3 regions of the Streptomyces zhihengii genome follow, and region 1 is predicted to be linked to each of the others. Evidence: riboswitches for the same ligand, from Rfam matches in the RefSeq annotation. Region 1 holds a riboswitch; each other region holds the start of a gene.
The links. Region 1 has a riboswitch for cyclic di-AMP ahead of JE024_RS03375 (LysM peptidoglycan-binding domain-containing protein). Riboswitches for the same ligand answer to the same signal wherever they lie in the genome.
Positions count from the first base shown of each region.

Region 2: linked by a shared signal. The riboswitch ahead of JE024_RS09285 (M23 family metallopeptidase) and the one ahead of JE024_RS03375 (LysM peptidoglycan-binding domain-containing protein) in region 1 are both predicted to bind cyclic di-AMP.
Region 3: linked by a shared signal. The riboswitch ahead of JE024_RS14110 (C40 family peptidase) and the one ahead of JE024_RS03375 (LysM peptidoglycan-binding domain-containing protein) in region 1 are both predicted to bind cyclic di-AMP.

Region 1 is NZ_JAFEJA010000001.1:782,403-789,347, reverse strand. Features, by position in the region: gene JE024_RS03390 (glycoside hydrolase family 65 protein) at 1-199, shown strand, start outside; gene JE024_RS03385 (CBS domain-containing protein) at 238-939, opposite strand; gene JE024_RS03380 (helix-turn-helix domain-containing protein) at 1,139-1,840, shown strand; cyclic di-AMP (ydaO/yuaA leader) riboswitch at 2,157-2,370, shown strand; gene JE024_RS03375 (LysM peptidoglycan-binding domain-containing protein) at 2,375-3,157, shown strand; gene JE024_RS03370 (ABC transporter permease) at 3,345-4,025, shown strand; gene JE024_RS03365 (ABC transporter permease) at 4,022-4,693, shown strand; gene JE024_RS03360 (ABC transporter substrate-binding protein) at 4,690-5,631, shown strand; gene JE024_RS03355 (cupin domain-containing protein) at 5,802-6,557, opposite strand; gene JE024_RS03350 (acetylxylan esterase) at 6,662-6,945, opposite strand, start outside.
Region 2 is NZ_JAFEJA010000001.1:2,277,444-2,284,388, reverse strand. Features, by position in the region: gene JE024_RS09300 (DNA gyrase/topoisomerase IV subunit A) at 1-919, opposite strand, end outside; gene JE024_RS09295 (M16 family metallopeptidase) at 1,101-2,441, shown strand; gene JE024_RS09290 (M16 family metallopeptidase) at 2,459-3,826, shown strand; cyclic di-AMP (ydaO/yuaA leader) riboswitch at 4,069-4,229, shown strand; gene JE024_RS09285 (M23 family metallopeptidase) at 4,242-5,027, shown strand; gene JE024_RS09280 (GntR family transcriptional regulator) at 5,386-6,063, shown strand; gene JE024_RS09275 (HPr family phosphocarrier protein) at 6,270-6,551, opposite strand; gene JE024_RS09270 (GNAT family N-acetyltransferase) at 6,716-6,945, shown strand, end outside.
Region 3 is NZ_JAFEJA010000001.1:3,405,058-3,412,002, reverse strand. Features, by position in the region: gene JE024_RS14115 (hypothetical protein) at 24-377, shown strand; gene JE024_RS14110 (C40 family peptidase) at 468-1,634, opposite strand; cyclic di-AMP (ydaO/yuaA leader) riboswitch at 1,637-1,798, opposite strand; gene pcrA (DNA helicase PcrA) at 2,042-4,492, shown strand; gene JE024_RS14100 (M23 family metallopeptidase) at 4,584-6,224, opposite strand; gene JE024_RS14095 (esterase/lipase family protein) at 6,437-6,945, opposite strand, start outside.

The DNA.
Region 1 (6,945 bases):
GTCGCCCGGGCTGTCCGAGTACGGCTTCACGATGCGCTACCACGGGCACTGGGGCGTCCGGGTGGCCGTACGGCCGGGGGAGCTGCGGATCGGGCTGCCGCCGTCGGCCGACGGCCTGCCCATCGGCGTACGGCTGGGCGGGCGCTCGGTCGTCCTGGAACCGGGCACGTCCTGCGTGCTGCCGCTTCCGGAGACCTGAGACCGCCCGGCCGGGGCCCCCCGGCCGGGCGGGCCGGCTCAGGCCGGCTCCTCCGGGCGGCTGGCACGGTCGTCGTGGCCGTCGTGGCCGTCGTGGCCGTCGTGGTCGGCACGGTCGTCGCGGCCGTCCCGGCCGTGGCGGTCCTCCGTGTCCTCCCGGTCGAAGTCCAGGCGGTTGACGACCTCCACGACGCCGTCGACGCTGCGGCACATCCGGTCCACGATCCGCACCAGCGACCGCCGCTCGACCGTGCCGCTCAGCGTCACCCGCCCGTCGTCCACCTGGACGTTCACCGCGGCGGGGGAGACCCCGAGCGTGCCGGCGAGCACGTCCTCGACGATCTCCTCCTGGATGGACCGGTCCCGGCGCAGGAAGAGCTGGAGCAGGTCGCTGCGGCTGACCACCCCGATCAGGTGCCCGTGGTCGTCGACCACCGGGAGCCGCTTGATGTGGCGCTCCTCCATCACCCGGGCCGCCCGCACCGCGCTCCACCCGGGCCGCGCGACGACGGCCGGGCTGGTCATCAGCCCCTCGGCCGTGTCCGAGCCCGTGCCGCCGGTGTGGCGGCGCAGCAGGTCGGCCTCCGACACCACGCCGACGGGGCGGCCGTCGTCGTCGATCACCGGCACGGCGGTGATCCCGTACTCGTCGAGCAGCCGGGCGATCTCCTTGAAGGCCGTGCCGCGCTGGGCGACCACGGCCTCGGGGGTCATCAGATCGGCCACGGAGCGGTGTCTCATCGCGCACCGGTCCAGCGGTTCATTCGGCACCTCCATGATCCGGCGGTCCTGTCGAGTCCAGTATTCCGAGTCTGTCCCGGCCTGGTCGGGCGGGGTGCGACCGGCGTGTGCCGCCGTGCGGGGCGGTCGGGTGCTGGCTACGGTGGGCCCGGGGCGCGGCGCCCCCGGTACCCGTACGCCGAGAGGGAAGGGCACGACCATGTCCGGACAAGCGCACTCGGAAGCGGCCGGCCCGGACGGGGGGCGCACGAGCGGCGACATCGGCCGCAGGGTGGCGGCCCGGCGGCGCCAGCTCGGGCTCTCCCGGGAGGAGCTGGCCCTGCGGGCCGCGTCGGCGCCCGGGTACATCGAGTACCTGGAGGAGAAGCCCGCCGCCCCCGGGATGGGTTTCCTGCTGCGGCTCGCCGACGCCCTGGAGACCACGGTCACGGCGCTGACGGGCGGGGACGCGGAGCTGACCGGGGGAGTGGGGCGCGCCGGGTACCACCCGCGGCTGGTCGAGCTGGAGACGGACGAGTGCTGGACGCTGCTGGGTACGCACGGTGTCGGCCGGGTCGCGGTGACCGCGCCGGACGGCCCCGCGATCCTGCCGGTGAACTATGTCGTCGCCGACCGCGAGGTGGCCTTCCGGACCTCCTCCGGCGCGCTGCCCGGCAGGGCGGCGGGCGGGGAGACGGCGTTCGAGGTCGACCACATCGACGAGGCGTTCAGCCAGGGCTGGAGCGTGCTGGTGGTCGGCACGGCGCGGACGGTCACCGACGAGGCGGGGGTGAGCCGGCTGGACGGCCTCGCGTACTCCGAGCCCTGGGCGGGCGGGGAGCGGGACCTGTGGATCGCCCTGTCGGCGGAGCGGGTCACCGGCCGGCGCATCCTGGTGCGCGGCGCACCCGGCACGATGTAGTGCAAATCGGGCATTAATTCCCAAAAGTCCCGCGAATGCCGGACCTTGATCCCCGGGTTTCCCACTCGCCCCTGATGTCCGTTTCGTTGAGCATTGGCATGATGTCGTGTGGTTGTGTCGCGGCTGGTGACATCCGTCACGCGAAGGGCCGTGAAAGCTGATCTTCCCGGCCGCATTTCCCCATCCCCCTGCGTGAATTGATGGGCCGTCGGAATTGCTTCAACATCATTTGCCGGGCTCATCGGGGTGTGCCGCATTGCGGTTGTGAATTCCAGGCTTGTTCCTTTGCGTCCCTCTCGCCTACGGTCACGGCATTCCGGACAGGACGCCGAATCCTGCCGCTGTCCGGACACCCGACCAGAGACTTCGACGGCAGGAGCGGGGGAACCAGGTAGGCCGCCGTGACGGAGGACGGCCCGGAGACATCCGGGCCCGACGCCGCCACGGCTCGGGGTGAAGCCGTGCACCGCGCGGCCGGGCATCTCCAGCCCGAACCCGACAGCTCACCTCGCAGGCGACGGAGAGGAATTCGTCATGCCTGCAATCGGCAAGCACCGCCGCAACCGGTCCCGCCGTCTCACCCGTGGCCTTCTCGTGGCCGGCACGGGCGGCGCCGCGCTCGTCCTGCCCGTGATCGCCGCGACCTCCGCGAGCGCCGCCCAGCCGGCCGCCGCCAAGGCCGCCGTCACGGCCCCCGCGCCCGCCAAGAAGGCCGCCAAGACGTACACCGTCGTCGCCGGCGACACCCTGTCGAAGATCGCCGAGAAGCAGTCGGTCTCCGGCGGCTGGAAGAAGCTCTACAACGACAACCGCCGCAACATCGGCGCGGACCCGTCGCTGATCCGCCCCGGCCTGCAGCTCACCATCGGCGCCAAGGCCGCGCCCGCGGACCGCACCGCCGACACCGCGCGCGCCGACCGCTCCGAGAAGCGCGCCGTCCCCGCCGTCGCCGGCAAGAGCGCCCCGGCCGTGAAGCCCGCCGCGGCCAAGACCTACGCCGACAACCTCGACGGCTGGATCCGCGAGTCGCTCGACATCATGGCGAAGCACGGGATCCCCGGCTCCTACGAGGGCATCCACCGCAACGTCATGCGGGAGTCCTCCGGCAACCCGCTGGCGATCAACAACTGGGACATCAACGCCGTCAACGGCGTGCCGTCCAAGGGTCTGCTCCAGGTCATCAAGCCGACCTTCGACGCCTACCACGTCGAGGGCACCGCGAACGACCAGTACGACCCGGTCGCCAACATCGTCGCCGCCTGCAACTACGCGGCCGACCGCTACGGTTCGATCGACAACGTGAACGGTCCCTACTGACCGGACCCGACGGCCCACGGGCCGCCGCACCGCACCGGGGCCTTTCCGCCGACGCACACGTCGGCGGAAAGGCCCCGGCCGCATTTCCCTCCGCGCCGGCTCCGGTGACCTCCCTCCGGCCTTTCATTGCTCCTGGAAAGGCGCAACCCAGCGCGCGCCCCCGCCGTGCCGACGCTGCAATGGACAGATGACGGCGCCCCCCGACGACTGCCTCGCGCGCAACGAATGGATCTGCGGCGACTATCTGTCCAGCCGCGGCCAGATCCTGACCGACGCGGTGCTCCAGCATCTGCGGCTCACCTTCCTCGCGGTGCTCATCGGGCTCGTCCTCGCCGTCCCGCTCGCCGTCGCCGCACGCCGCTGGGGATGGGCCGCGGCCCCCGTCCTCGGCCTCACGACGATCCTCTACACCATCCCCTCGCTGGCGATGTTCTCGCTGCTGCTGCCCGTCTACGGGCTCTCCGCCGCGCTCGTCGTCGCCGGCCTCGTCCTCTACTCGCTCACCCTGCTGGTGCGCAACATCCTCGCCGGACTGCGCGCCGTGCCGGAGGAGACCCGGCAGGCCGCGCGCGGCATGGGCTACGGTCCCGTGCGCCTGCTGTGCGCGGTCGAACTGCCGCTGGCGCTGCCCGCGGCCATGGCCGGACTGCGCATCGCCACCGTCTCCGCCGTCTCCCTGGTTACCATCGGGGCCATCGTCGGACACGGCGGGCTCGGCAATCTCATCTACGCCGGGATGAACACCTACTTCAAGGCCCAGGTGCTCACCGCGTCCGTGCTCTGCGTCGTCATCGCCGTCGCCGCCGACCTCGTGCTGCTGCTGATCCAGCGGGCGCTGACGCCGTGGACCCGCAAGGGCGCCGCGTGAACACCCTCGCGGACACCTGGGACTGGCTCACCACCGGCGCCAACTGGGCGGGGGACGGCGGCATCGGGCAGCGGCTGGCCGAACACCTCTACCTCACCGCCGTCTGCCTCGCCCTGAGCTGCCTGATCGCCCTGCCCGTCGCCCTCGTCCTCGGGCACCTCGGCAGGGGCGGCGCGCTCGCCGTCAACATCTCCAACGCCGGCCGTGCCGTGCCCACCTTCGCCGTCCTCGTGCTGCTGCTGCTCAGCCCCGTCGGCGCCTACGGCTCCTGGCCCACCGTCATCGCCCTGGTGCTCTTCGCCGTGCCGCCGCTGCTCACCAACGCCTACGTCGGCATGCGCGGCGTCGACCGGGACGTCGTCCGGGCCGCCCGGGGCATGGGGATGACGGGTACGCAGACCCTCGTCCGTGTCGAACTGCCGCTCGCCATGCCGCTGATCGTCACCGGACTGCGGATCGCCGCCGTGCAGCTCGTCGCCACCGCCACCATCGCGGCGCTCGCCGGCGGCGGCGGACTCGGCCGCGTCATCACCGCGGGCTTCAACCTCGCCTCCACCCCGCAGGTCGTCGCCGGAGCGGTGCTGGTGGCGGCCCTGGCCCTGGTCGTGGAGGCGCTGTTCGAGGCGGCGCGGCGGCTGGCCCCGCGCCGGGGCGGGAGTGCCGCGTGAGAGCGCGTCTCGCGCTCGCGGCGGCGGCGCTCCTCGCGGCCGGCGCCTGCGCCACCGGCCCGTCGCTGGAGAACCGGGGCGAGATCACCGCCGCCCCCGGCGACAGCCGGCGGCTGACGGTGGGGACGGCCGGATTCACCGAGAGCGAGCTGCTCGCCCGGATGTACTCCCTGCTGCTGCGCGACGCCGGGTACCGGACCGAGATCCTGTCCGTCACCAACCGCGAACTGTACGAGCCGGCCCTGGAGAACGGGCAGATCGACGTGGTGGCCGAGTACGCCGCCACCTTCGCCGACTGGCTCGCCGCCAAGGTCCACGGCCCCGACGCGCCGCCCGCGGGCTCACCCGACCTCGGCGCCACCATGACCGCGCTGCGCGCCCTCGCCGCACCGCGCGGCCTCACCGTGCTCGACCCCGGACGGGCCGTGGACCAGAACGCCTTCGCCGTCACCCGCGAGTACGCCGCCAAGCACCGCCTGCGCACCCTCAGCGATCTGGGGCGCTCGGGGCAGCCGGTGCGGCTCGCGGCCGGCGACGAGTGCGTCCGCCGCCCCTACTGCGCCCCGGGTCTGCGCAGGACGTACGGCATCGACGTCACGGCCGTCGACCCCAAGGGCGTCGGCACCACCCAGGCCAAGCAGGCGGTCCGGCGCGGCGACGACCAGATGGTGCTCACCACGACCACCGACGCCACCCTCGACGAGTTCGGCCTGGTGCTGCTCGCCGACGACAAGCGCCTCCAGAACGCGGACCACATCGTGCCCGTGGTCAACCGGGCGCGGGCGGGCGGCAGCGGTCCGACCCGTGTGCTGGACCGTCTCAACACCGTGCTCACCACCGCCGACCTGGCCCGCCTCAACCAACAGGTCGACAGCTGGCGGCGGCTCCCCGAGGACGTCGCCAGGAACTACCTCACCTCGAAGGGCCTGCTGGACTGAGCCGGTGCGCCCGGGTGCCGGTGCCCGTGCCCGTGTTCGTGCCGGTGCGCCCGGGTGCCGGGGCCCGTGTTCGTGCCGGTGTTCGTGCCCGTACCCGTTCCCGTGCCCGTTGCCGGGTTCGTTCCCGCTCCCGGGTCCGTGCCCGTGCCGCTGTCCGGCCCCGGTGCCCGTCAGCCGGTGGGCGGCCCGTCCAGGTCGTAGACGTCCAGCCGCCCGCACATGCCGAATCGCCCGCCGGGCACGGGCCGTTCGGCACGGACCCGGGCGTCGGCGAGATAGGACGTGTCGCCCGCGGCCAGCCGGTCGAGCTGCGCCCCGGTCGCCGCCGAGGCCGCCGCTGCCCCCTGCCGCCAGCGCTCGTGCCACCCCGGCGCGAGCGCCCGCACCAGCTCACCGGCGGCGCGGTGGAACGCGGCGAGCGGCTCCGGGTCGCCCGCCTCGGTGGCGGCGCGCAGCTCCGAGTACCCCTCCATCGCCAGATCGCGGCGGCGCCGGGCGGCGGCCGCGAGTTCCTCTTCGTCCGCCCCGGCGGGGAGCGCCACCGCCTTCCGGTAGCGCTCCGGGTCGGCGAGGCAGGGCGGCGGGAGCGTCATCACGGCGTCGCCCGCCTCGGGGAGTCCGCAGTTCTGCATGAGGACGATGATCGTCAGACCGCCCTCGTTGACCAGCCGGTGGATGGTCCCGGGGGTGAACCAGACGAGCGAGCCCGGCTCCAGGGGCGTGCGGGTGAAGCCGGCCGCGGTCAGCGTCTGCACGGCGCCGCGGCCGCCGGTCACCGCGTACGCCTCCGAGCAGGTCAGGTGGAGGTGCGGGGTGCCGCCGCTCAGGCCGTCGGCGGCGGGCCAGTCGTAGACCCGCAGCCGCGAGATCCCGGTGCCGCCGGGCAGGCCGTCGTAAGGGAGGGGCAGGGTGTGCGCAGTCACCACAGGTCTCCTCGGCAGGCGCCGCCGCGCCGTAGAAAGCGCTTTCGCACCGGCAATCTAGGCCCGGCGGCACCCTCGGTCAAGGGGCCCTCGCGGGCCCCGGCGCGTCAGGCGCCGAGACGCCCCGGCAGCCAGGCGAGCCGTGCGGCCTCCTGGAAGACGCCGCCGCCCTCGTGGTCGTTGAAGTCGTAGACCTCGATCGACTTGTCCGCGGCGGCGTACGCGTTGAACGCCGCGAACACCGTGGACGGCGGGCAGGTCTCGTCCTCCAGCGCCACCGAGAACAGCGACGGGGCGTTCGCCCGGGCCGCGAAGTGCACGCCGTCGAAGTACGCCAGGGTGCGCGCCGCCCGCTCGGAGCGGCCCCGGTGGGTCTTCAGCCAGTTGCCCA
Region 2 (6,945 bases), 1.5 Mb from region 1:
CGGTGAGGTCCTTGACATCCGCGATGCCCTGGAGCTTCTTGGAGCCGACCAGGTCCTTGATCTTCGCGACGACCTTCTCCGGGCCGACGGCGAAGGGGAGTTCGGTGACGACCAGGCCCTTGCGGCGGGCGGTGACCGTCTCCACCGAGACGGTGGCGCGGATCTTGAAGGTGCCGCGGCCCGTCTCGTACGCGTCCCTGATGCCGCCGAGGCCCACGATCCGGCCGCCGGTGGGCAGGTCGGGGCCGGGGACGTGGCGCATCAGCGTCTCGAGGTCGGCGTTCGGGTGGCGGATGAGGTGCCGGGCCGCCGCGACGACCTCGCCGAGGTTGTGCGGGGGCATGTTGGTCGCCATGCCGACGGCGATGCCGGCCGCGCCGTTGACCAGCAGGTTGGGGTAGGCGGCGGGGAGGGCGACGGGCTCGCGCTCCTGGCCGTCGTAGTTGGACTGGAAGTCGACCGTGTCCTCGTCGATCGACTCCGTCATCAGGCTGGTGGCGTCGGCCATCCGGCACTCGGTGTACCGCATGGCGGCCGGCGGGTCGTCGTTGCCCAGCGAGCCGAAGTTGCCGTGCCCGTCGACGAGGGGGAGGCGCATGGAGAACGGCTGCGCCATGCGCACCAGCGCGTCGTAGATCGACGCGTCGCCGTGCGGGTGGAGCTTGCCCATCACCTCGCCGACGACGCGGGCGCACTTCACGTAGCCGCGGTCGGGGCGCAGGCCCATCTCGTTCATCTGGTAGACGATGCGGCGGTGCACCGGCTTCATGCCGTCACGGGCGTCGGGCAGGGCACGGGAGTAGATCACCGAGTACGCGTACTCGAGGAAGGAGCCCTGCATTTCGTCCACGACGTCGATGTCGAGGATCTTCTCCTCGAACTCCTCCGGCGGTGGGGTCTTCGTGCTGCGGCGGGCCATCGCGGCGGCTGCTCCTTCACGTACCAGTCTGGATCCGACGCACACCATTGTGGACCGTCCCACTGACAGCACCGACGCGACCCGGAAGAGGGACGTGGTGCGCGGGCGGGAACTTCGCCAGGCCCCGGTGCGCTTGCATAGGGTGGCAGGACTCTTTCACATCGCGATCGAAGGGACGTACATGCCCATGGGTCACACGGCCACAGGCCAGGCCGGCTCCGGCGGCCTGACAGCGACCGAGCACCGCCTGGCCAACGGCCTGCGCGTGGTGCTCTCCGAGGACCACCTGACCCCCGTCGCCGCGGTGTGCCTCTGGTACGACGTGGGCTCCCGCCACGAGGTGGCGGGGCGCACCGGCCTCGCGCACCTCTTCGAGCACCTGATGTTCCAGGGCTCCGCACAGGTGAAGGGCAACGGGCACTTCGAGCTCGTGCAGGGCGCCGGCGGATCGCTCAACGGCACCACCAGCTTCGAGCGGACCAACTACTTCGAGACGATGCCGACCCACCAGCTGGAGCTCGCCCTCTGGCTGGAGGCCGACCGCATGGGATCCCTGCTCGCCGCCCTCGACGACGAGTCCATGGACAACCAGCGCGACGTCGTGAAGAACGAGCGCCGCCAGCGCTACGACAACGTGCCCTACGGCACCGCCTTCGAGAAGCTGACGGCCCTCGCCTACCCGGCGGGCCACCCGTACCACCACACGCCGATCGGCTCCATGGCCGACCTCGACGCGGCCACCCTCGAGGACGCCCGGGCGTTCTTCCGCACCTACTACGCGCCGAACAACGCGGTGCTGTCGATCGTCGGCGACATCGACCCCGAGGAGACCCTCGCCTGGGTCGAGAAGTACTTCGGGTCGATCCCCTCGCACGACGGAAAGCAGCCGCCGCGCGACGGCACCCTCCCCGACACCATCGGGAGCCAGCTCCGCGAGGAGGTCGTCGAGGAGGTGCCCGCCCGCGCCCTGATGGCCGCCTACCGGCTGCCCCACGACGGCACCCGCGAGTGCGACGCCGCGGACCTGGCGCTCACCGTCCTCGGCGGCGGGGAGTCCTCCCGGCTGCACAACCGGCTGGTCCGCCGCGACCAGACGGCGGTGGCCGCCGGCTTCGGGCTGCTGCGCCTGGCCGGCGCCCCGTCGCTGGGCTGGCTGGACGTCAAGACGTCCGGCGGCGTCGAGGTCCCGCAGATCGAGACCGCGGTCGACGAGGAGCTGGCCCGCTTCGCCGCCGAGGGGCCGACCCCCGAGGAGATGGAGCGCGCGCAGGCCCAGCTGGAGCGCGAATGGCTGGACCGGCTGGGCACCGTGGCCGGCCGCGCCGACGAACTCTGCCGCTACGCGGTGCTGTTCGGCGACCCGCAGCTCGCGCTGACCGCCGTCCAGCGCGTCCTCGACATCACCCCCGAGGAGGTGCAGGCCGTCGCCAAGGCGCGACTGCACCCGGACAACCGGGCCGTGCTGGTCTACGAACCGATCACCGCCGACGAGAACGACGACACCGAGGGGGCGGACCAGTGAGCGACGCTGCCGTGACCATGGACTTCCACCCGCAGCCGGCCGCCGGTACGGCCCGTCCCTGGGCGTTCCCCGCGCCGGAGCGCTCCACCCTGGACAACGGGCTCACCGTGCTGCGCTGCGACCGCCCCGGTCAGCAGGTCGTCGCGGTGGAGGTGCTCCTCGACGCGCCGCTCGACGCGGAGCCCGCGGGCCTCGACGGCGTCGCCACGATCATGGCGCGGGCCTTCTCCGAGGGCACCGACAAGCACAGCGCCGAGGACTTCGCCGCCGAACTGGAGCGCTGCGGCGCCACGCTGGACGCGATGGCGGACCACGCGGGCGTCCGGGTCTCCCTGGAGGTCCCCGCGTCGCGTCTGCCCAAGGCGCTCGGCCTGCTCGCCGACGCCCTGCGCGCCCCGGCGTTCGCCGACGGCGAGGTCGGCCGGCTGGTGCGCAACCGGCTCGACGAGATCCCGCACGAGATGGCCAACCCGGCCCGCCGGGCGGCCAAGCAGCTCTCCGCCGAGCTGTTCCCGCCCACCCTGCGTGTCTCGCGTCCGCGCCAGGGCACGGAGGACACGGTGTCGCGGATCGACGCCGCGGCCGTGCGCGCCTTCTACGAGGCCCACGTCCGGCCGGCCACGGCGACCTGTGTGATCGTCGGCGATCTCGCGGACACCGACGTGGACGCCGTGCTCGCGGAGACCCTCGGCGCGTGGACGGGCGACAAGGCGTCCCCGCGTCCGGTCCCGCCGGTGACCGCGGACGACACCGGCCGGGTGGTCATCGTCGACCGTCCCGGCGCCGTGCAGACCCAGCTCCTCATCGGCCGTGTCGGTCCCGACCGCCACGCGAGCGTCTGGCCGGCCCAGGTGCTCGGCTCCTACTGCCTCGGCGGCACGCTGACCTCCCGTCTGGACCGGGTGCTGCGCGAGGAGAAGGGGTACACCTACGGCGTGCGGGCCTTCGGGCAGGTGCTGTTGTCGGCCCCCGACGGATCGGGTGCCGCGATGCTCGCCATCAGCGGCTCGGTGGACACGCCCAACACCGGTCCCGCGCTGGACGACCTGTGGAAGGTGCTGCGCACCCTGGCGGCCGACGGCCTCACCGACGCCGAGCGCGACGTCGCCGTGCAGAACCTCGTGGGTGTCGCCCCGCTGAAGTTCGAGACGGCGGCCTCCGTCGCGGCGACCCTGGCCGACCAGGTGGAGCAGCACCTCCCGGACGACTACCAGGCCCGGCTGTACGCGCGCCTGGCCGACACGGGCACGGTGGAGGCCACCGCCGCGGCGGTCAGCGCCTTCCCGGTGGACCGCCTGGTGACGGTCCTGGTCGGCGACGCCTCGCAGATCGCGGAGCCCGTCAAGGCGCTCGGCATCGGCGAGGTGAGCGTCGTCACCGGCTGACCGGCCGGGCCCCGGCAGGCGCGAAAGCGCCCGAAAAGGGGCGAAGAGGTGGCGAGGGGACCCCGGTGCGATGCGTGATGCCGGGGTCCCCTCGTTTCCCGTCCCTTGTCCCTTTTGGGGAGAGCGTCCTTCTCTGTCCTGTGGCATGCGTGACAAAAGCGCCGTTCCGTTTGGTGATCGACTGGCGGCCTGCCTAGCGTCGATCCGGCTGTTCGCCGAAACCCCGCCGCGCCCGCGGCATCGGACAGTCATCGCCGAGTCCCCGTCAGGCGCGAGCCTGGGGAGCCGGGGACCCATGCAGTCCCTGGGGTGAATCGGATGCCTTCGTCCGCGGAGGTGCCCGTAGGAGACCTTCCTGCTCCGAACCCGTCAGCTAACCCGGTAGGCGAGAAGGAAGGAAAGGACCAGCCTCTTCATGGCGTTCACCCGTGCCACCGGGAAGCACCGTGCCCCGAGCCGCCTGACGCGCAGGAGCGCGAACCTGGCCGGCGTCGCGACCCTCGCCACCGCGGGCGTCATCGGCACCCTCGCCTCCCCGGCGGTCGCCGCCGACGCCGAGGCCGCCGCCTCCGTCGAGGACACCGGCCTCACCCAGATCGTGTCCATGGGGTCCATCGCCGACGAGATCGCCGACCAGGCGGCCGCGCAGAAGAAGGAGGCCGCCGAGGCCGCCGCCCGCGCCAAGGCGAAGGCCGAGGCCGAGGCCGAGGCGAAGCGCAAGGCCGAGGCGCGCGCCAAGGAGATACGCGAGGCCAAGGAGCGCGCCGCCCGCGAGGCCGAGCGCAAGCGGCTGAACGCCTTCCGGATCCCGGTCGCCGGCTCCCATGTGACGACCGGCTACCAGACCGGCGGCAACCTCTGGTCCTCCGGCAGCCACTCCGGCGTCGACTTCCGCGCCGCGTCCGGCAGCACCGTCGTCGCGGTCGGCGCCGGCACCGTGGTCGAGGCCGGCTGGGGCGGCGCGTACGGCAACAACGTCGTCCTCCGTATGAACGACGGCACGTACACGCAGTACGGCCACCTGTCGTCGATCGCCGTCTCCGTCGGCCAGCAGGTCATGGCGGGCCAGCGGCTCGGACTGTCCGGCTCGACCGGCAACTCGACCGGCCCCCACCTGCACTTCGAGGCCCGCACCACGGCCGAGTACGGCTCCGACATCAACCCGGTCGCGTATCTGCGCGCCCGCGGCGTCAGCGTCTGACCCGCACCGCCTCCGACAGCCCCCGGCACCGCGCCGGGGGCTGTCGTGCGTGGCAGGGGTGCACGAGGGGCGGCGGGGCCGTCCCCGCGCCCGCTGTCCGGCCGCCCGGCCGGCGGGCCCGTCCCGCTCCCGCGATGCGGTAGGGACGGTCCGGCGGGGTCGTCCGCTCCCGCGATCCGGCCGCCCGGTCCGGCGGGGCCGTCCGCGCCCGCGATCCGGCCTTCCGATTCCGGCCAAAAGCCCAGAAGATATCCACGGATTCCCCTCGGCCTTCGGAAAATCCCGCGGACTGGAATAGAGTCGCCGGACACGAGTCAATCGGTGCAGATTTTCGTGCGGATCAGACGGAGGTTCGGCCATGCGCATTCCCGCGCACTCTGTATGCACGGCGATTCGCGACGACATCGTCACCGGTGTCTTCGAGCGCGGCAGCCGGCTCACCGAGGAGCAGCTCGCTCGCCGCTACGGGGTCTCCCGCGTCCCCGTGCGGGAGGCGCTGCGCACGCTGGAGTCCGAGGGCTTCGTCGTCACCCGCCGTCACGCCGGGGCGCATGTCGCCGAGCCGACCGACCAGGAGGCCGCCGATCTCCTGGAGATCCGGCTGCTGCTGGAGCCCCTCGGTGCCGCGCGCGCGGCACAGCGGCGCACCGAGGCCCATCTGAAGGTGCTGCGCGGCCTGGTGCGCCTCGGTCAGGACCGCGCACGGCGCGGTCAGGGCGAGGATCTGCGCTCGCTGGGCGCCTGGTTCCACGAGACGCTCGCCCAGGCCTGCGGCAGCCCCGGGCTCACGGCGCTGCTCACCCAGCTCCGCCACAAGACCGCGTGGATGTACACGGTCGACCAGCCCGCGGCGCCCGTGGAGTCCTGGGCCGAGCACGGCGCCATCGTGGACGCGGTCGCACGCGGTGACGTGGAGCGGGCGCGTGCGCTCACCGCCCTGCACGCCGAGCGCGCGGCCGCCGCGCACCGGCTGCGCCGCCCGGAGCGGGTGAGGACTTCGCAACACGCCGTAAACATCGGGAGCGCCCGCAATTAACAGAGGGGCCGTATACAAAGAGGAGCCATTCGCGGGCGCCTCTTTCTGCTGCCCGAATTCTCCCGGCCGGTAATTCATTAGCCGTGCCGGGCCTGTGAATTACCGGCAAGCGGCACAAAAAAGCCGCGGCGCCCTCGGGGGGTTGCCGCGGCTTTTCCGCGAAGCGTGCGGGGGTGCACCCGCGGGGCCCGTGGCCCGGCCGCCGTTCAGACGGTCTCGGGCAGCTCGTCCAGGCCCTCGGCGACCAGCTTGGCCAGGCGGTCCAGCGCGGCATCGGCGTTGTCCGCGTCGGAGGCCAGCACGATCTCCTCGCCGCCCTGGGCGCCGAGGCCGAGCACGGCCAGCATGGACGCGGCGTTGACCGGGTTGCCGTCGGCCTTGGCGATCGTCACGGGGACGCCGGAGGCCGTGGCGGCACGGACGAAGATGGACGCGGGGCGGGCGTGAAGGCCCTCGGCCCAGCCGACATTGACGCGACGCTCAGCCATGGTGTTGCCCTTCAAGTCTTAACGGGTTGTCTAGACCATTCTCTCATGTGGTGCGACGTGCTCCCGCCGACGGAACGAGGCCCGGCGGCCCGGCCCGGAGGCCCTCTCAGCGTGCCTGTCCACACCCCTCCACGCGACCGGTGACACGGCCGTACGCTTGGCCCATGCAGACGCCGCCGGAGCACGCCTACCCCGATCACTGGGAAGCCGACGTGGTCCTGCGCGACGGCGGCACGGCCCGGATCAGGCCGATCACCGCCGAGGACGCCGACCGCCTGGTGAGCTTCTACGAGCAGGTCTCCGACGAGTCGAAGTACTACCGCTTCTTCGCGCCCTACCCCCGTCTGTCCGACAAGGACGTGCACCGCTTCACCCACCACGACTTCGTGAACCG
Region 3 (6,945 bases), 2.6 Mb from region 1:
GGGGGCCGCATAGGCTCCGCCGCATGGACGTACTCATCAATGTCTTCGTGGCCCTGCACATCATCGGCATCGCCTCACTGCTGGGTGGCTTCCTCACCCAGATGAAGGCGATGGGCGCGGGGACGGCCCGCTTCGTCCCCGCGATGCTGCACGGCGCGCTGACGATGCTGGTCACCGGCGTCGCGCTGGTGGGCCTCAACCAGGCCGACGACCAGACGGTGAACAACCTCAAGATCGGCATCAAGCTCGCGGTGCTGGTGGTGATCCTCGGCCTGGTCTACGTCAAGCGGGACGAGGAGCGCGTCGACAAGGCCGTCTTCGGAGCCGTCGGCGGGCTGACGGTCGCCAACATCTTCATCGCGACGCTCTGGACCTGATCCCGGGGAACCGCCTCGCGCACAGGGGGCGGCGGCGGCCGGTGATGCCGCCGCCGCCCCCTTCCGTCGGGCGCCCGGTCCGCTCCGGGGTCAGACCGGGCGGACGCTGCCGTAGATCGGCATGTAGTAGATCGACTCCTCGCGGACGTTCGCCCCCGGCTTCGGGGCGTGGATCATCATGCCGTCGCCGATGTAGATGCCGACATGGCTGATGTCGTCGTAGAAGAAGACGAGGTCACCGGGGAGCAGATCGGCCGTCGCCACCCGCTTGCCGACCTCCACCTGGTCCCAGGTGGTGCGCGGCAGGTCGACGCCGGCCGCCTTCCAGGCCGCCTGCGTCAGCCCGGAGCAGTCGTAGGAGCTCGGCCCGGTCGCACCCCAGACGTAGGGCTTGCCGATCTGGGCGCGGGCGAAGGCGAGCACCTTGTCGGCCTTGGCCGTGTAGTTGCCGTCGGTCGTGCCGCCGGTACCGCCGGAAGGCGGCGGCTGCTCCTGCTGCTGCCGCTCCCTCTCCTGGCGGGCCGCCTCGGCCTCCGCCGCAGCGCGGGCCTCGGCCTCCGCCTTGGCCTTCTCCTCCGCCTTCCGCCGGGCCTCCTCCTCCTTCTTGCGCTCGGCGGCGGCGAGCCGGGCCTTCTCCTCGGCCGTCAGCCGGTCGAGCAGCGTGCGGGCCTCGGTGAGCTTGGTCTGCACGGTCTGCTTGCTCGTGCGCAGCGCCTGCTGGGACTCGGTGAGCGCCTGGAGCTTCCTGCCCGCCTCCGCGCGCTGCACGGCCGCCGCGGCGCGCTCGTCCTCGTAGTCCTTGACCGCCGTCCGCTGCTGGTCGGTCATGCGGTTCATGAGCTGCGACTGGTCGAAGTACGCCTGCGGGCTGTCCGCGAACATCAGCGCGGCGGTCGGGGTGACCGCGCCCGTGCGGTACTGGGCGGCGGCGAACGTGCCGAGCGCCCGGCGGGACTCGTTGAGCTGCTCGGCGCGGGTGGCCGCCTCGTCGAGCAGGGTGTCGACCTCACGCCGCTGCTCGGCCGTGGACTCCTTGGCCTTGTTGTACTCCTGGGTCGCGCTGCCGGCCTGGCGGTAGAGGTCGTCGACCTTCTTCTGCACCTCCTCGATGGAGGGCTTGGGGTCGTTCGGCGAGGCGGTGGCGCTCTGCGTCGACAGGAGGGTGACGCCCGCGAGGGCGGCCGTCGTGAACCCGACGGCGGGGGAGGTCCTGGTGCTGCGACTGCGGATCCTGCGATGCGACGCCAAGGCCGGCATCTCCTTCTTCCGTGGACCGCCTACCGGGTTAGCTGTCGGGTTCGGGCGAACGGAAGGTGCCCTACGGGCCGTGCGGACACGGCCCGATTCACCCCGGTGCTGCTTGAGTGGGTCCCCGGTTCCGAACTGCCCAGCGGTCAGCACGGATTCGGCGCAGTCGACCCGTTCGGCGCGGTTCGCCGGGAGGGGTGCGGGCCGTCTGGTCGAGCACGCTAGCCAACTCGTGCGGGTGCTGTGAAGGTTGATGTTCGATATGTCCGATACATTTTCGTGACCTTCTTCACCGGCGACGCGGCGATGGCGTCCCGGATCCGCCCGGTCACACACCGTGTCCCGTCCCCTGCTCCGGGGGCGGGTCCGCCGATGCGGCCCGGAGTGTCGGTGGGGCCGCCTAGACTCGGTAGGCGATGAGCAGCCTCTTTGACGACAGCTTCCTGGCCGGCCTCCAGTCCCCCGAGGGGGAGCCCCACCAGGAGGAGCAGCCCCCGCCGCCCGAGGAGCACGCACCGGAGCCGATCCCGGACGACCTCTTCCAGGGCGGCTACGACGTGCCCCCGGCCCGCGAGGGCTACTACCGCGACGGCCACCCGCGCCCCGTGGCGGATCCGGCCGCCCTGCTCGACGGGCTGAACGAACAGCAGTCGGCCGCGGTCGTCCACACCGGCTCCCCGCTGCTCATCGTCGCCGGCGCGGGCTCCGGCAAGACCAGGGTGCTGACCCACCGCATCGCCCATCTGCTGGGCACCCGGCACGTCCACCCCGGCCAGATACTGGCGATCACCTTCACCAACAAGGCCGCCGGGGAGATGAAGGAGCGGGTCGAGCAGCTCGTCGGCCCCCGGGCGAACGCCATGTGGGTCATGACGTTCCACAGCGCCTGTGTGCGCATCCTGCGCCGCGAGTCGAAGAGGCTCGGCTTCACCTCGTCGTTCTCGATCTACGACGCCGCCGACTCCAAGCGCCTGATGGCGCTGGTCTGCCGCGACCTGGACCTCGACCCGAAGAAGTTCCCGCCGAAGTCGTTCAGCGCCAAGATCTCCAACCTGAAGAACGAGCTGATCGACGAGGAGACCTTCGCCGACCAGGCGGCCGACGGCTTCGAGAAGACGCTGGCCGAGGCGTACCGGATGTACCAGTCGCGGCTGCGCGAGGCCAACGCGCTGGACTTCGACGACATCATCATGACGACGGTCCACCTGCTCCAGGCCTTCCCCGACGTGGCCGAGCACTACCGCCGCCGCTTCCGGCACGTCATGGTCGACGAGTACCAGGACACCAACCACGCCCAGTACACGCTCGTGCGCGAGCTGGTCGGCACCGGCTACGAGGACCTGGGGCCGGCCGAGCTGTGCGTCGTCGGCGACGCCGACCAGTCGATCTACGCCTTCCGCGGCGCGACCATCCGCAACATCCTCCAGTTCGAGGAGGACTACCCGGACGCGACCACGATCCTGCTGGAGCAGAACTACCGCTCCACCCAGACGATCCTCTCCGCCGCCAACGCCGTCATCGAGCGCAACGAGTCCCGCCGCCCGAAGAACCTGTGGACCAACGCGGGCGAGGGCGCCCGGATCACCGGCTACGTCGCGGACACCGAGCACGACGAGGCGCAGTTCGTCGCCGACGAGATCGACCGGCTCACGGACGCGGGCGACGCCCGCGCCGGGGACGTCGCCGTCTTCTACCGGACGAACGCGCAGTCCCGTGTCTTCGAGGAGATCTTCATCCGCGTCGGCCTGCCCTACAAGGTCGTCGGCGGCGTGCGCTTCTACGAGCGCAAGGAGGTCCGCGACGTGCTGGCCTATCTGCGGGTGCTCGCCAACCCCGAGGACAACGTGCCGCTGCGCCGCATCCTCAACGTGCCCAAGCGCGGCATCGGCGAGCGGGCCGAGGCGATGGTCGACGCCCTGGCGCAGCGTGAGCGGATCACCTTCCCGCAGGCGCTCAAGCGGGTCGACGAGGCCTACGGCATGGCCGCCCGGTCGGCCAACGCGGTCAAGCGGTTCAACGTGCTCATGGAGGAGCTGCGGACCATCGCCGAGTCCGGCGCCGGTCCCGCCGTCGTGCTGGAGGCCGTCCTGGAGCGGACGGGCTACCTCGCCGAACTCCAGGCGTCCACCGACCCGCAGGACGAGACGCGCATCGAGAACCTCCAGGAACTGGCGGCCGTGGCGCTGGAGTTCGAGCAGGACCGCTCCGAGGAGGAGGGCGCCGGCACGCTGGCGGAGTTCCTGGAGCAGGTCGCGCTGGTGGCGGACTCCGACCAGATCCCCGACGACGAGGCGGAGGGCACCGGCGTCATCACGCTGATGACCCTGCACACCGCGAAGGGGCTGGAGTTCCCGGTGGTCTTCCTGACCGGCATGGAGGACGGCGTCTTCCCGCACATGCGGGCGCTGGGCCAGACCAAGGAGCTGGAGGAGGAGCGCCGGCTGGCGTACGTGGGCATCACCCGGGCCCGGGAGCGCCTGTACCTGACGCGTTCGTCGATGCGCAGCGCCTGGGGGCAGCCCTCGTACAACCCGCCGTCGCGCTTCCTGGAGGAGATCCCGGTCGCGCACCTGGACTGGCGGCGCACCGGCCCCATGGCCGCGCCCGCCGGGCCGACGTCCGGGATCACCTCGTCGCTGTCGTCGTCCCGCTCCCGCGCGGGGGCGTCCGGCTTCGCGACCCGGCGCACCAACGACAAGCCCGTGATCGCCCTGTCGGTGGGGGACCGGGTCACCCATGACCAGTTCGGTCTCGGGACGGTCGTGGGCGTGACGGGCTCCGGCTCGGAGGCCCAGGCGACGATCGACTTCGGCGACGAGAAGCCGAAGAGGCTGCTGCTGCGGTACGCGCCGGTCGAGAAGCTCTGACCGATCCCCCTCCCGGGGACGCGAGAAGGGGGCCGCGTAGCGGCCCCCTTTCCGGTGTGCGCAGGTCCGGCCGGGGCCGGTGCGCCGAGATCTACGTGGGGTCGAGGCCGTGGCTGCGCAGCCAGGCCAGCGGGTCGATCGCCGCGCCGCCACCGGGGCGCACCTCGAAGTGCAGGTGCGGGCCGGTGGAGTTGCCGGTGTCGCCCGAGTAGGCGATCACGTCGCCCGCCTTGACCGAGCCGCTGCGGATCTTGGCCGAGCTGAGGTGGCAGTACCAGGTCTCGGTGCCGTCGGCGGCGGTCACGATGACCATGTTGCCGTAGGCGCCGTTCCACTGGGTGCGCACGGTGCCGTCGGTGGCGGCCAGGACCTCGGTGCCCTGCATCACGGGGAAGTCGATACCGCTGTGCAGCGACATCCAGTTGACGCCGGACTGGCCGTAGTAGGCGCTCAGGCCCGTCCGCTTGACCGGGAGCGAGAACTTCGGTCGCAGCGCCTCGCGGCGGGCCGCCTCCTCCTCGCGCTTCTTCTTCTCCGCCGCCTGGCGTTCCTTGAGGTCGATGCGCTCCTGGGTGCGCGAGGCGCGGTCACCGAAGTCGCGGGCGTCGGCGCTCAGGGCGGCGAGCTGGGTGTCCATCTCGTTGTTGACGGCGACCGGCTTCACGGAGGCCGGGTCCGCGGCGGCGAGGTTGGCCGTGTCGTCCTTCTTCTCGACGGCGCCGATGTCGCCGACCGAGGCGGCCGCGATGCCGGCGACGCCCATCACGCAGGCGGAGGGCACGGCGACGGTGAGGAGGGCCGAGCGCTTGGCGGGCGTGCGGCGCCTGCCGCGGCTGCCGCCGGCGCGGCGGACCGGGCGGGGGGTGACCGGCACCGCCGTCATCGTCTGGGTCAGCGCGCTGTGCTGGTCGGGCTCGTCGTCCACGGCGCCGTCGTCGGCGGGGTGGGCGTGGCCGGCCGGCTCGTCGTCCGGATGCTCCCCGCCGGGGGCGGCCTCGTCGTAGGCGGCCGTGTCGTACGCGGACTCGTGGCCGAGGTCCTCGTACCGCGCCGCGTCGTACCCGGTGTGGTCGTGGTCCGGCAGGGCGGCGGATTCGTCGCCGTGCTGCGGGAGGTCGTGCTGCGGGAGGTCGTGCGTCTGCTGCCCGTAGTCCTGGGCCTGCGCGTAGTCGGTGGTCTGCCCGTAGTCCGTGCCGGTGAGGTGGCCGGCGTCGGCGGAGTACGCGGTGTGCTGGTACTCGGCTTCCCGGTACTCGGCTTCCTGGTACTCGGTGTAGGCGCCGGTGTCGTAGCCGGGGGCCGGGGCGAACTCCTGCTCCGGGGCGAACTGTTGCGGTACGAGACCCTCCGGGGTGCCCGTGCCATGGTTCCACGCGGTGGCGTCGAAGGCGCCGGTGTCGACGGAGGGGGATGCCCACTGCCCCGTCGTGTCGTACGCGAAGGTGGCGGCGGCGGTCTCGTAGCCGCCCGTCTCGCCGGCCTGGTTCCAGGCGCTCGCGTCCCACTGGCCGGTGGTGTCGTACTGCGCGTACTGCTGGTCGTACGAGGGCTGTTGGGCCGACGCGTAGGCGTCGTAGCCGGCGGTCGGGGCGGACGCGTCCCAGGCGGAGGCGTCGTACTGGCCGCTGTGGCCCGCTTCGTGGGCGCCCGGCATGGTGCCGAAGAGCGGATCCGAATCGAAGCTGCCGGTGGCGTAGCCGGCGTACCCGGCGTGGGCGTGCTGGTCGTTCACCAACTTCTCTCTCGCCTCGGCAGCAGGACCTGCGTCCGGAGCCGTGTGGAGAGGGGCCCCGGGGGGAAGCAGTGGCGTGACTGTACCCGGCGGTATGCGATGGCGACAATCTTCGTCGGCATCTCCGCTGTCAGGAAACGGGCATTCGGCCGTCTTTCGGCGGCGAGCGTGCCGAGCTTTGGCCCTACGTTCGACAACTGTTCGAAAAGCGGTCAGGCGACGGCCTCCACCGGACCCGTGGCACGCGGCCCGGGAGCGAGCGCCTCCCGGATGCCGGCGGCGACCGCGGGGTGAACGGGCAGTGCGAGATGGCCGATCCCGCTGACCGGCACGTTCTCCGCCAGCAGGTCGGGGTGGTCCAGGCGGGCGCTCTCCACCGGCACCATGATCCGGTCCAGATCGCTCCAGAAGCTGACGAACCGGGTCCGGCAGCCCGGGGCCGGAGCGCGCAGTTCCTCGATCACCGAGGAGCCCGGCCGCATCTGGCGCACGATCGGATGCACGCCCGCGAGCGGCGCCACCGACGTGCCCGCGTGCGGCGTCCCGAGGGTCACCAGGGTGCGCACCCGCCGGTCGCCGCCGAGGCGCTGCACGTAGTAACGGGCGATGAGGCCGCCCAGGCTGTGCCCGACGATGTCCACCTCGGCGCGCCCGGTGCGGGCGCAGACCTCCTCCACATGGCGGCCCAGCAGATCGGCCGCGGCACGGATGTCGCAGGTGA